Regions from separate parts of the Kribbella sp. NPDC002412 genome, predicted to be linked through region 1. Evidence: predicted binding sites of a transcription regulator. Region 1 holds the regulator's gene; the other holds the start of a gene.
What was found. The regulator HrcA, encoded in region 1, represses chaperone genes, less so after heat shock. The targets are predictions, from matches to a motif close to TTGGCACTCGNNNNNNNCGAGTGCCAA.
Positions count from the first base shown of each region.

Region 2: the regulator HrcA is predicted to act here: its motif matches at 2,095-2,121, upstream of groES (co-chaperone GroES).

Region 1 is NZ_JBSFBL010000020.1:90,966-96,395, reverse strand. Features, by position in the region: gene ACWCOV_RS18275 (EF-Tu/IF-2/RF-3 family GTPase) at 1-246, opposite strand, end outside; gene ACWCOV_RS18270 (ThuA domain-containing protein) at 386-1,027, shown strand; gene ACWCOV_RS18265 (Gfo/Idh/MocA family protein) at 1,012-2,115, shown strand; gene hrcA (heat-inducible transcriptional repressor HrcA) at 2,222-3,244, shown strand; gene dnaJ (molecular chaperone DnaJ) at 3,269-4,411, shown strand; gene ACWCOV_RS18250 (16S rRNA (uracil(1498)-N(3))-methyltransferase) at 4,415-5,131, shown strand; gene ACWCOV_RS18245 (TetR/AcrR family transcriptional regulator) at 5,105-5,430, opposite strand, start outside.
Region 2 is NZ_JBSFBL010000013.1:156-5,585, forward strand. Features, by position in the region: gene groL (chaperonin GroEL) at 1-1,539, opposite strand, end outside; gene groES (co-chaperone GroES) at 1,666-1,962, opposite strand; gene ACWCOV_RS12995 (peptidoglycan-binding domain-containing protein) at 2,288-2,881, shown strand; gene ACWCOV_RS13000 (class I SAM-dependent methyltransferase) at 2,891-4,060, shown strand; gene ACWCOV_RS13005 (alpha/beta hydrolase) at 4,090-4,845, shown strand; gene ACWCOV_RS13010 (alpha/beta hydrolase) at 5,071-5,430, opposite strand, start outside.

The DNA.
Region 1 (5,430 bases):
CATCTCCAGACCGGTCACCTCGGTCTGCAGCAGCGGCGAACCCGCGCGGCTGAGCAGCACCTGGTCGCCGACCGCGACCGTGCCGGCGATCACCCGGCCGGTGACGATCGTCCCGCGGCCGGTGATCGAGAACACATCCTCGACGGTCAGCTCGAACGCGCCCGGCGGCACACGGTCCTGCGGCCGCGTCCCGGGGGAGGTGTTCGCCGGCGGCTCGCGGTCGCGCTTCCAGAACTTCCATCCCATACACCGACCCTAGACGCGGGGAAGCCCTATCCACGGGACGGAATCGCACTTGAAGGCCGGTCGGGTGGCGCTTAGTGTCGCGGTGGCGATTCCGCAATCTTTCCGAGCCTGGAACCGAAACTTTCGAAGGGCGGACGGCGTGACGACACGACGTGCACTGGTGGTCCGGGGCGGGTGGGAAGGACACTCCCCGGTCGAGGCGACCGACCTGTTCATTCCCCACCTGCGTGAGAACGGGTACGAGGTGACCGTCTCCGACACGACCGAGAGCTACCTCGACCTGGACGGCACCGACCTGGTCCTGCAGTGCGTCACGATGAGCCAGATCGAGCCCGAGCACTTCAAGGGCCTGGACGCGGCGATCCGCAAGGGCACCGGGTTCGCCGGCTGGCACGGCGGGATCTGCGACTCGTTCCGGAACAACGCCGACTACAGCTTCATCACCGGCGGCCAGTTCATCTCGCACCCGCACGGGTTCACCGACTACCGGGTCGACATCGTCGCCGAGCACCCGATCGTCGAGGGCATCACGCACTTCGACGTGCACACCGAGCAGTACTACGTGCACTACGACCCGACGAACACCGTGCTGGCCACCACCACGTTCCGCTCGCACCCGGACTACCCGTGGATCGAGGGCGCCGTGATGCCGGCCGTCTGGACCAGGACCTGGGGTGCGGGCAAGGTGTTCGTCTGCACCGTCGGCCACAAGCTGGACGACCTCGAGGTGCCCGAGGTCCGGACCATCATCGAGCGGGGGCTGCTGTGGGCGAGCAAGTGACGCGCGTCGGCATCGTCGGCACCGGGGTCATCTCCGGCACGTACCTGGACCACCTGGACAAGCTGCCCGGCGTCGAGGTGGTCGCGGTGGCCGACCTCGACGTCAGCCGCGCCCAGGCGATCGCCGACAAGAACCCGGGCATCCGCGCCCTGTCGTCCGGCGACCTGTACGCCGCGGACGACGTCGACATCGTGCTCAACCTGACCATCCCGGCCGCGCACGCGGCGGTGCACCAGGCCGCGATGGAAGCCGGCAAGCACGTGTACGGCGAGAAGCCGCTGGCCGTCGACCGCGCCGAGGCCGAGCCGCTGCTGAAGTACGCCGCCGCCAACAACCTGCGCGTCGGCTGCGCACCCGACACCGTGCTCGGCACCGGCACCCAAACCGCCCGTGCCGCGATCGACCGCGGCGACATCGGTGTGCCGACCGCTGCGACCGCGTCCTTCGTCACGCCCGGCCACGAGCTGTGGCACCCGGCGCCGGAGTTCTACTACCAGCCCGGCGGCGGCCCGGTGCTCGACATGGGCCCGTACTACGTGACCAGCCTGGTCACCCTGCTCGGTCCGGTACGGCGGGTGGTCGCACGCGCCGGCCAGTCGCAGCAGGAGCGGAAGATCCACACCGGTCCGCGCGCCGGCACGACCTTCCCGGTCCAGGTGCCGACGCACGTGACCGGCGTACTCGAGCACGAGTCGGGTGCGCTGACCACGCTGCTGATGTCGTTCGACGTGTGGGCCGCGCGGTCGCCGCGGATCGAGGTGCACGGGACCGAGGGCAGCCTGTCGGTGCCGGACCCGAACGGCTTCGACGGCAAGGTCGAGATCGCCACCGCCACGAACCGTGACTGGATCGAGCTCCCCGTCGCCGGTGGGTACGCCGGAGCCGGCCGTGGGGTCGGGGTCGCGGACATGGCCCGGGCGATCCGCAACGGTGAGCCGCACCGGGCCGACGGCGCGCTGGCCTACCACGTGCTCGACGTCCTCGAGTCGGTGCTCGAGGCGGCCGCGCAGGACCAGCCTGTCGATGTCGCGAGTACGGTCGCCCGCCCGGCCGCCGTACCGTTGGGGGCATCGCCCGAAGTCGCGTGAGACCCGCCCCACGCCGCAAGCTGGCACTGGCGGCTACTACGGCTCGGTAGACTGGCACTCGAATGAGCTGAGTGCCAAGGGTCGACGCTGAGAGAGGGTGGTGCGCGTGCTGGACGAACGCAAGCTGGATGTTCTCCGCGCCATCGTCGAGGACTACGTGGCGACCCACGAGCCGGTCGGCTCGAAGACGCTGGTGGACCGGCACAACCTCGGAGTGTCGCCGGCCACCGTGCGTAACGACATGGCCGCGCTGGAGGAGGAGGGGTACATCACCCAGCCGCACACCAGCGCCGGCCGGATCCCGACCGACGCGGGATACCGGCTGTTCGTGGACAAGCTGAGCACGGTCAAGACGCTGTCCCCGGCCGAGAAGAAGGCGATCACCTCCTTCCTGGCCGGAGCGATCGACCTGGACGACGTCGTCCGCCGGACCGTGCGGCTGCTCGCCCAGATCACCCGCCAGGTCGCGATCGTGCAGTACCCGTCGCTGAACCGGTCGAGCGTCCGGCACATCGAGGTCGTCACGATGAGCCCGCGCCGGCTGCTGCTGGTGCTGATCACCAGCACCGGCCGGGTCGAGCAACGGATCGTCGAGCACCCGAACGACGTCGACGAGCAGCTGATCGCGGACCTGCGGTCGCGGCTCAACACGGTCCTCGCCGGGCAGCGGCTGACGGAGGCGACCACGTCGCTGGCCGCCGTACCCGAGCTGTTCGCCCCGGCCGACCGCTCGCTGGTCGCGTCGATCGTCACCACGCTGCTGGAGGCGTTCACCGACGAGGTCGTCGAGCAGCGGATCGCGGTCGGCGGCGCCGCCAACCTGACCCGGTACGGCGACGACTTCGAGCGCAACGTGAAGCCGGTGCTGGAGGCGCTGGAGGAGCACGTCATTCTGCTCAAGCTGCTCGGTGAGGCGACCAACCCGCAGACCCTGACGGTCCGCATCGGGCACGAGAACCCGTTCGAGGAACTGGCCACCACCTCGGTGGTCGCGACCACGTACGGGTCCAAGTCGGAGGCGCTGGCCACGCTCGGCATCGTCGGCCCGACCCATATGGACTATCCGAGCACGATGGGCGCTGTCCGGGCCGTCGCGCGCTACGTCAGCCAGATCCTGGCCGACTCCTAACGAATACAACCCCTGGTCTGGAGTATGAGCACCGATTACTACGCCGTCCTGGGTGTCAGCCGCGACGCGACACCGGACGAGATCAAGAAGGCGTACCGCAAGCTGGCCCGCCAGTACCACCCGGACGTGAACGACTCCGAGGACGCGCACCACAAGTTCCAGGAGATCGGCCGCGCCTTCCAGGTGCTGAGCGACCCGCAGAAGCGGCAGATGCACGATCTCGGCGGTGACCCGTTCGCGGCCGCCGGCGCGGGTGGCGGGCCGGGCGGCTTCGGCCAGGCCTTCACCTTCACCGACATCATGGACGCCTTCTTCGGCCAGACCGGCGGGGCGACCCGCGGGCCGCGGCCGCGGACCCGGCGCGGCCAGGACGCGCTGATCCCGCTGCGGATCGACCTCGGCGAGGCCGCGTTCGGCACCACCCGGGAGCTGAAGGTGGACACCGCGGTGCTGTGCCCGACCTGTTCGGGCTCCGGCGCGGCGGCCGGCTCCGAGCCGGTCACCTGCGACATCTGCCACGGCCGCGGCGAGGTGACCCACACCCAGCGGTCGTTCCTCGGCGAGGTGCGGACGATGCGGCCGTGCCCGAACTGCCGCGGCTTCGGCACGATCATCCCGAACCCGTGTGTCGAGTGCTCCGGCGACGGCCGGGTCCGGTCCCGCCGGACCGTCACCGTGAAGATCCCCGGCGGCGTCGACACCGGCACCCGGGTGCAGCTGTCCGGCCAGGGCGAGGTCGGTCCCGGCGGCGGCCCGGCCGGCGACCTGTACGTCGAGATCGAGGTCGAGCCGCACGACATCTTCACCCGCAACGGCGACGACCTGCACTGCACGGTCACGCTGCCGATGACGGCGGCCGCGCTCGGGACGACGATCGACCTGCCGACGCTGGAGGGCGAGACGACCCCGCTGGAGATCCGCCCCGGCACCCAGTCCGGTACGGCGATGACGCTGACGGCCCGTGGTGTCCCGCGGCTGCGGCACGCCGGCCGTGGTGACCTGATCGTCCAGATCGTGGTCGAGACCCCGACCAAGCTCGACGACTCGCAGGCCGACCTGCTCCGGCAGTTGGCCGGGATCCGCGGCGAGGAGCGCCCCCAGGGCCAGGTCCAAGCCACCCACAAGAGTGTCTTCGGCCGCCTGCGCGACGCCTTCGGCGCCCACTAGGAGATGGGCGTCGCAGTCTTCTTCTGCGCGGAACTGGCTGGTGACGAGCTCGCGCTCGACGGTCCGGAGGGCCGGCATGCTGCGGTGGTACGGCGGATCGCGCCGGGGGAACGCATCCGGTTGACCGACGGGCGCGGGGCCTGGGCTGAAGGTGCGGTGACGGCTGCCTCCAAGGCGGGGGTGACGGTTGCCGTCGACAGCCGTGGGAGTGTGCCGGCGAGCCGGCCGCGGCTGGTCGTCGTGCAGGCGCTGCCCAAGGGGGAGCGGGCCGAGCTCGCGGTGGAGATGCTGACCGAGGTCGGCGCGGACGTGATCGTGCCGTGGAACGCGGAGCGCAGCCAGTTCCGCAGCAACCCGGAGCGCTCCGCGAAGACGCTGGCCAAGTGGCAGGCGTGGGCTTTCGAGGCAAGCAAGCAGTCGCGGCGGGCGTGGTTCGCCGAGGTGGCTCCGATCGCGACCACGGCCGAGGTCGCCCACCTGATCACAGCCGCCGCGCTCCCCGTCGTACTGCACGAAGATGCCAAGACACCGCTGGCCGGCCTCGACGTCCCCGCCGACGGCGACATCGTGATCGTGATCGGCCCCGAAGGCGGCATCTCCCCGGCCGAGCTCGAGACCTTCGACGTCGAGCCGGTCCGCCTCGGCGACACCGTCCTCCGCACCTCGACGGCCGGCGTCGCCGCCGCGGCGGCCCTACTCGCCCGTTCGCGCTGGAGCTGACAACGCCCGCAGCGCCGTCGCGATGTCCGCGCCGGACGGGGCGTTCTCCGGATCGACCAGCCACTGCAGCGCGACCCCGTCGACCAACGCGAGCCCGAGCGACCCGATGTGCTGCTCGTCGCCGTCCGCCTCGGTGCCGAGGATGACCGCGGCCACCTGACTCCGGAAGCTCGCGTACACCGCAGCCAGCCGCTCCCGGACCTCCGGCGACCGCGGCGACCGCGCGAACGCCTCGACACTCGCGATCGTCGTCGACCGGTCCTGCGCGAACGCTTCGGCCAGCGCATCCAGTACGGCGG
Region 2 (5,430 bases), on a different contig from region 1:
CAGCAGCAGCGCGGCGATCGAGCCGGCGTTGGCGAGCGCGGACCGGGTCACCTTGACCGGGTCCAGCACGCCCTGGGCCAGCAGGTCGCCGTACTCACCGGTGGCGGCGTTGAAGCCGCTGCCGGACTCGAGCTCGGCCACCTTCGACGTCACCACGTAGCCCTCGTAACCGCCGTTCTCGGCGATCCAGCGCAGCGGCTCGACGATCGCCTTGCGGACGATCCGGACACCGGTGGCCTCGTCACCTTCGAGGTCCAGGCTGTTGTCCAGCACGGCAGCCGCGTGCACGAGAGCGGAGCCGCCACCGGCGACGATGCCCTCCTCGATCGCGGCCCGGGTCGCGGACACCGCGTCCTCGATCCGGTGCTTCTTCTCCTTCAGCTCGACCTCGGTGGCCGCGCCGACCTTGATCACGCAGACGCCACCGGCCAGCTTGGCCAGCCGCTCCTGCAGCTTCTCGCGGTCCCAGTCGGAGTCGGTGCGCTCGATCTCGGCCTTGATCTGGTTGACCCGGGCCTCGATCGCGTCGGCCGCGCCGGCGCCCTCGACGACGGTGGTGTTGTCCTTGGTGACGACGATCCGGCGAGCGGTGCCGAGCACCTCCAGCCCGACCTGGTCCAGCTTGAGGCCGACCTCGGGGGCGACCACCTGCGCGCCGGTCAGCGCGGCCAGGTCCTCCAGCATCGCCTTGCGGCGGTCACCGAAGCCCGGCGCCTTGACGGACACCGAGGTGAAGTTGCCGCGGATCTTGTTGACCACCAGGGTGGACAGCGCCTCGGCCTCGACGTCCTCGGCGATGATCAGCAGCGCCTTGCCGGACTGCACGACCTTCTCCAGCAGCGGCAGCAGGTCCGCGATCGCGGAGATCTTGCCCTGGTGGATCAGGATGTACGGGTCCTCCAGCACCGCTTCGCCGGCCTCGGCGTCGGTGATGAAGTACGGCGAGATGTAGCCCTTGTCGAACTGCATGCCCTCGGTGAACTCGAGCTCGGTGCCGAAGGTGTTCGACTCCTCGACGGTGATCACACCGTCCTTGCCGACCTTGTCGAAGGCGTCCGCGATCAGGGCGCCGATCTCGGCGTCCCGGGCGGAGATGGTGGCGACGTGCGCCATGTCGCCCTTGTCGTCCACCGCGCGGGCGGTGTCGACCAGCTTGGCGGAGATGGCCTCGACGGCCGCCTCGATACCGCGCTTCAGGCCCATCGGGTTGGCGCCGGCGGCGACCGCCCGCAGGCCCTCGTGCACCAGCGCCTGCGCCAGCACCGTCGCGGTGGTGGTGCCGTCACCGGCGATGTCGTTGGTCTTGGTGGCGACCTCCTTGGTCAGCTGCGCGCCAAGGTTCTCGAACGGGTCGTCCAGCTCGACCTCACGGGCGACGGTGACACCGTCGTTGGTGATGGTCGGAGCGCCCCACTTCTTGTCCAGCACGACGTAGCGGCCCTTCGGCCCCAGCGTCACCTTCACCGTGTTCGCGAGCTTGTCGACGCCGCGCTCCAGGGCGCGCCGCGCGTTCTCGTCGAACTCGAGGATCTTCGGCATGAAAAATCCAGTCCCTCTCTGAAATTCGCTCTTCGTGACAAGTACGAGCTCGCTGGCCCCAGACCGACTCCGCCCCGGCGCCGGTACGGCACCAGGGCGGTGTCAGTCAGGAACAGCGAGCAGTCGTCACTTGCTGACGACTGCGAGGATGTCGCGGGCGCCCAGGATCAGGTAGTCCTGGCCGTCGTACTTGACCTCGGTGCCGCCGTACTTGGAGTAGATGACCTTGTCGCCGACGGCGACGTCCAGCGGGACGCGGTTGCCGTTGTCGTCGATCCGGCCCGGACCGACGGCGAGGATCTCGCCCTCCTGCGGCTTCTCCTTGGCGGTGTCCGGGATCACCAGACCGGACTTCGTGGTCTGCTCGGCTTCGAGCGGCGCGACGAGGACGCGGTCCTCGAGCGGCTTGATCGTGACCGACACTTGCTGACCTCCACGGTCGATTCGCTTGTCTGTGGTTCTGCGATGGTCGCGCTCCCCTGCCGTCGCGGGGGTCAAGGGCCGGACCGCTGGCACCCTCCACCGGAGAGTGCCAACTCCGAATCTAGGCCGCCTTTAGCACTCGGTCAACTCGAGTGCCAGAATCTCGCCGACGGCGAACCCGGCCCGCCTTTCACAAGGTCAGCCGCAGCGTGATCAAGTCGCTGCGGAATGTGGTCAAGTGCTGGGCCAACCCGGGGTCGCCGTGGGACCGTTCTGTCTGTACGGCGTCCCGGCCGCTCCGGGACCGGGTGCCCGAGGAGAGACCATGGCCCTCAGCTTTCCCTCTCTGCCCAAACTGTCCGGCCGCACTGTCGCGGTCCTGGCCGCGGCCGGAGCGCTCGCGGTCGGCGCCGTCGCCGCAGGCGCCTCGAAGGACCAACCCACCGCAGCGCCCGGTGCGGACGCGCCGGCCGTCGCGCCACCCGAGCAGGCCCCGGCCGCGGACACTGCCAGCACTAGAGCCGCCGCTGCAGCCGCTGCACTGCCGCAGTGCCGGTCAGCCATGCTCGTGCCGGTCAACCGGACCTGGGGCATCCCGATGCCGTCCGTGTACGGCGCCTCCAGCACCTACTGCAACCTCATGTACGGCGACGACCCACACCGCGGCTCCACAGTGTTCGGCGACCCGGACACCGCGATCCGCGTCCTCCAGCGCAACCTGAACTTCTGCTACGGCACCAAGCTCGCCATCGACGGCGTCTACGGCACCAACACCCGCGCAGTGGTCCGGATGGTCCAGCGCAGGCACAAGCTCGTCGCGGACGGCATCTACGGCCCGAAGACCCGCTCGGCCATGAACTGGCGCCTCTACTCCATGTCCACCCGAAGCTGGAGCAGGAGCTGCTCGAGCCCCCTTTAAAGTGACGGGGTGACAGTCACTGGCTTGCTGGACGGCGCCGGCGCTGAGCTGCTTGCCGAGGCGTGCACGAGCTTCCAGCCAGGCCGAGAGCTCCAGCTCGTCGAGAAGCTTCGCCGGCAGTACGACGCCACGCTGGTGAGCGCTGCGGTCACACAGGCCTCGTTACGTCACCGGGCCGCCGCCAAGTTCGGTCCAGACGCGGCCCGGATGTACTTCACGCCAGATGGCCTGGAGCAGGCGACCCGCAGCACTGTCGGCTCGCACAGGGCGCAGCGCATCGCAGGGACACTGCCAGGCAGCAGCGTGGTCGACCTGGGCTGCGGCATCGGCGGCGACCTCATCAGTGCCGCACGCGCCGGCCTGCGGGTCACCGGAGTCGAGCGTGACCCCGCCACCGCTGACGCCGCCCGCGCCAACCTGGCTGCACTCGGGCTGCCGGGCGAGGTGGTCGTCGGAGACGCCGAGTCCTTCGACCTCACGCCGTACGACGTGGTGTTCGCGGACCCGGCGCGGCGGGCGGACGGGCGGCGCGTGTTCGACCACAACGCCTACTCGCCACCGTGGTCCTTCGTCACCGAGCTCCTGAACCGCACGGCGTGCGTGAAGGTCGCGCCGGGCATCCCGCACGACGCCGTACCGGAGGGCGTGGAGGCCGAGTGGATCAGTGACGCCGGTGAGGTGAAGGAGGCAGCACTGTGGTCCGGTCGCCTGTACGCCGGCACTGCGCGCCGGGCGACGCTGCTGCCTACCGGCGCGACCGTCACCGATGCGCCCGAAGCTGGTAGCGGTCCAGCGGGCCAGTACATCTACGAGCCGGACGGCGCTGTGGTGCGCGCCGGCCTGGTGACTGCAGTCGCCGCCGCTGTCGACGGCTGGTTGCTGGATTCGCGGATCGCCTATGTCACGGCTGACAAGCTCGTGCCGACTCCGCTCGCGTCGGCGTACGAGGTGCTGGAAGAGCTGCCGTACAAGGAGAAGGCCCTGCGCTCGTGGGTCCGTAGCCATGACGTCGGCACCCTCGAGATCAAGAAGCGCGGCGTCGACCTCGACCCCGCCCAGCTGCGGAAGAAGCTGGCGCCGAAGGGAACCGCGACCGCGACGCTGATCATCACGCGCATCGGCCGCGACGCGATTGCCTACTCCTGCCGTCGAGTCGCACCCAGCGCGTCGGCCGGTTGACCTGTATAACTGCCGTCTGGGAGGTGGCCATGCTGAACGTCGGTCGGTCCGCGGTCCTCTTCGTCATCCTCGCGTTCGGACTGGCCGGATGCGGGTCCGATCCAGCCGTACCGCCACCGAGCTCGCCGACGACTTCCGCCCCGATCGGGATGATGGCCGCATGCCCGTCCCAGGACGCGAAAGCGTTCACCGCGCCGGTTGCCGGCGGCACCACGGTCAGCGGCGTGCAGTTGGGTGACGCCGGTCGGGCCGTCGTGCTGTCCTACGAGTGGGGCGGATCGCCGTGCGACTGGTCCGGAGTCGCGACCGAGCTCGTCGCCCGCGGCTACCGGGTCGCGCTGTGGGAGTACGGCACCCTCACCGGCTTGGATCGGGTCAAGGAGCTGCAGGCCGTTGTGGACCAGGTCCGGGCCGCCGGCGCGACCGAGGTCGTGCTGGCCGGCGGCTCGATCGGCGGCTGCATCTCCATGATCGGCGGCTCCATGATCACCCCAGCGGTCTCCGGTGTCGCGGTGTTGAGCTGCGCTTCCTGGTACGACGTGGAGCATCGGTTGCCGACCACGCCGCTGGCCGCAAAGCTCCAGGTGCCGTCGCTGTACCTGGCCAGCGACGGCGACAGCCTGCCGGTCGCCGAGGTGCACAAGGACTTCGCCGCCGTCCCTGCCAAGGACAAGAAGCTGGTCGTGGTCAAGGGCTCCACCGCGCACGGCGTCGAGCTACTGGACGAGACCGAGACGGCCGCGAAACCGGCGCTGTTCGCCTTCCTGGACCGGATCACCCGATAGCGCCACGAACTTGCGTCGTGAGTACAGTCGAACATATGATCGATCTTACGTGCGGGCCTTCGGGAGGCTTCCGGTGGGCGAGGTGCTGCGTCTGCTGCTGCAGCCTCCCGGAGGCCCGCCACTAAGCCGTCACGTCGGGGAAGTGATCCGTTCACCTGGGTGGGGCAGGGTCAGGGGCAGAACCGGCCTGCCGCTGGCCGTTCACCTGGGGAGTAAGCGGCGCACTCACCCCAGGTCTCTGCCCGCTGCCGTGCCCTTCCCCGCACTGCAGCGCGCGACGATCGGCAGCCGGAGACGCGCCGCCGCGATCGACCACACCGCGGCCGGCAGTGGAGTCTTCCGACCGTGCTGTGCAAGCAACTCGTCGCCGGTAGCAGCTGGCTGTGCATCGTCGACCGTCGAAATACCAAGGGCCATGGCGGTGAAGTCGGCGACCAGGGTGTTCCAGTCGGCTGGACGACGCAGCATGGCGTGGGTTTCCCCGGCGACCGCGCAGACCCGCACCGGTGTCCCGGCGGCGCGCAGACGGTTGGCGTAGGCGGCCGTTGCCCGCGGGTCGGTGATCCTGTCCTCGGTGCCATGGGC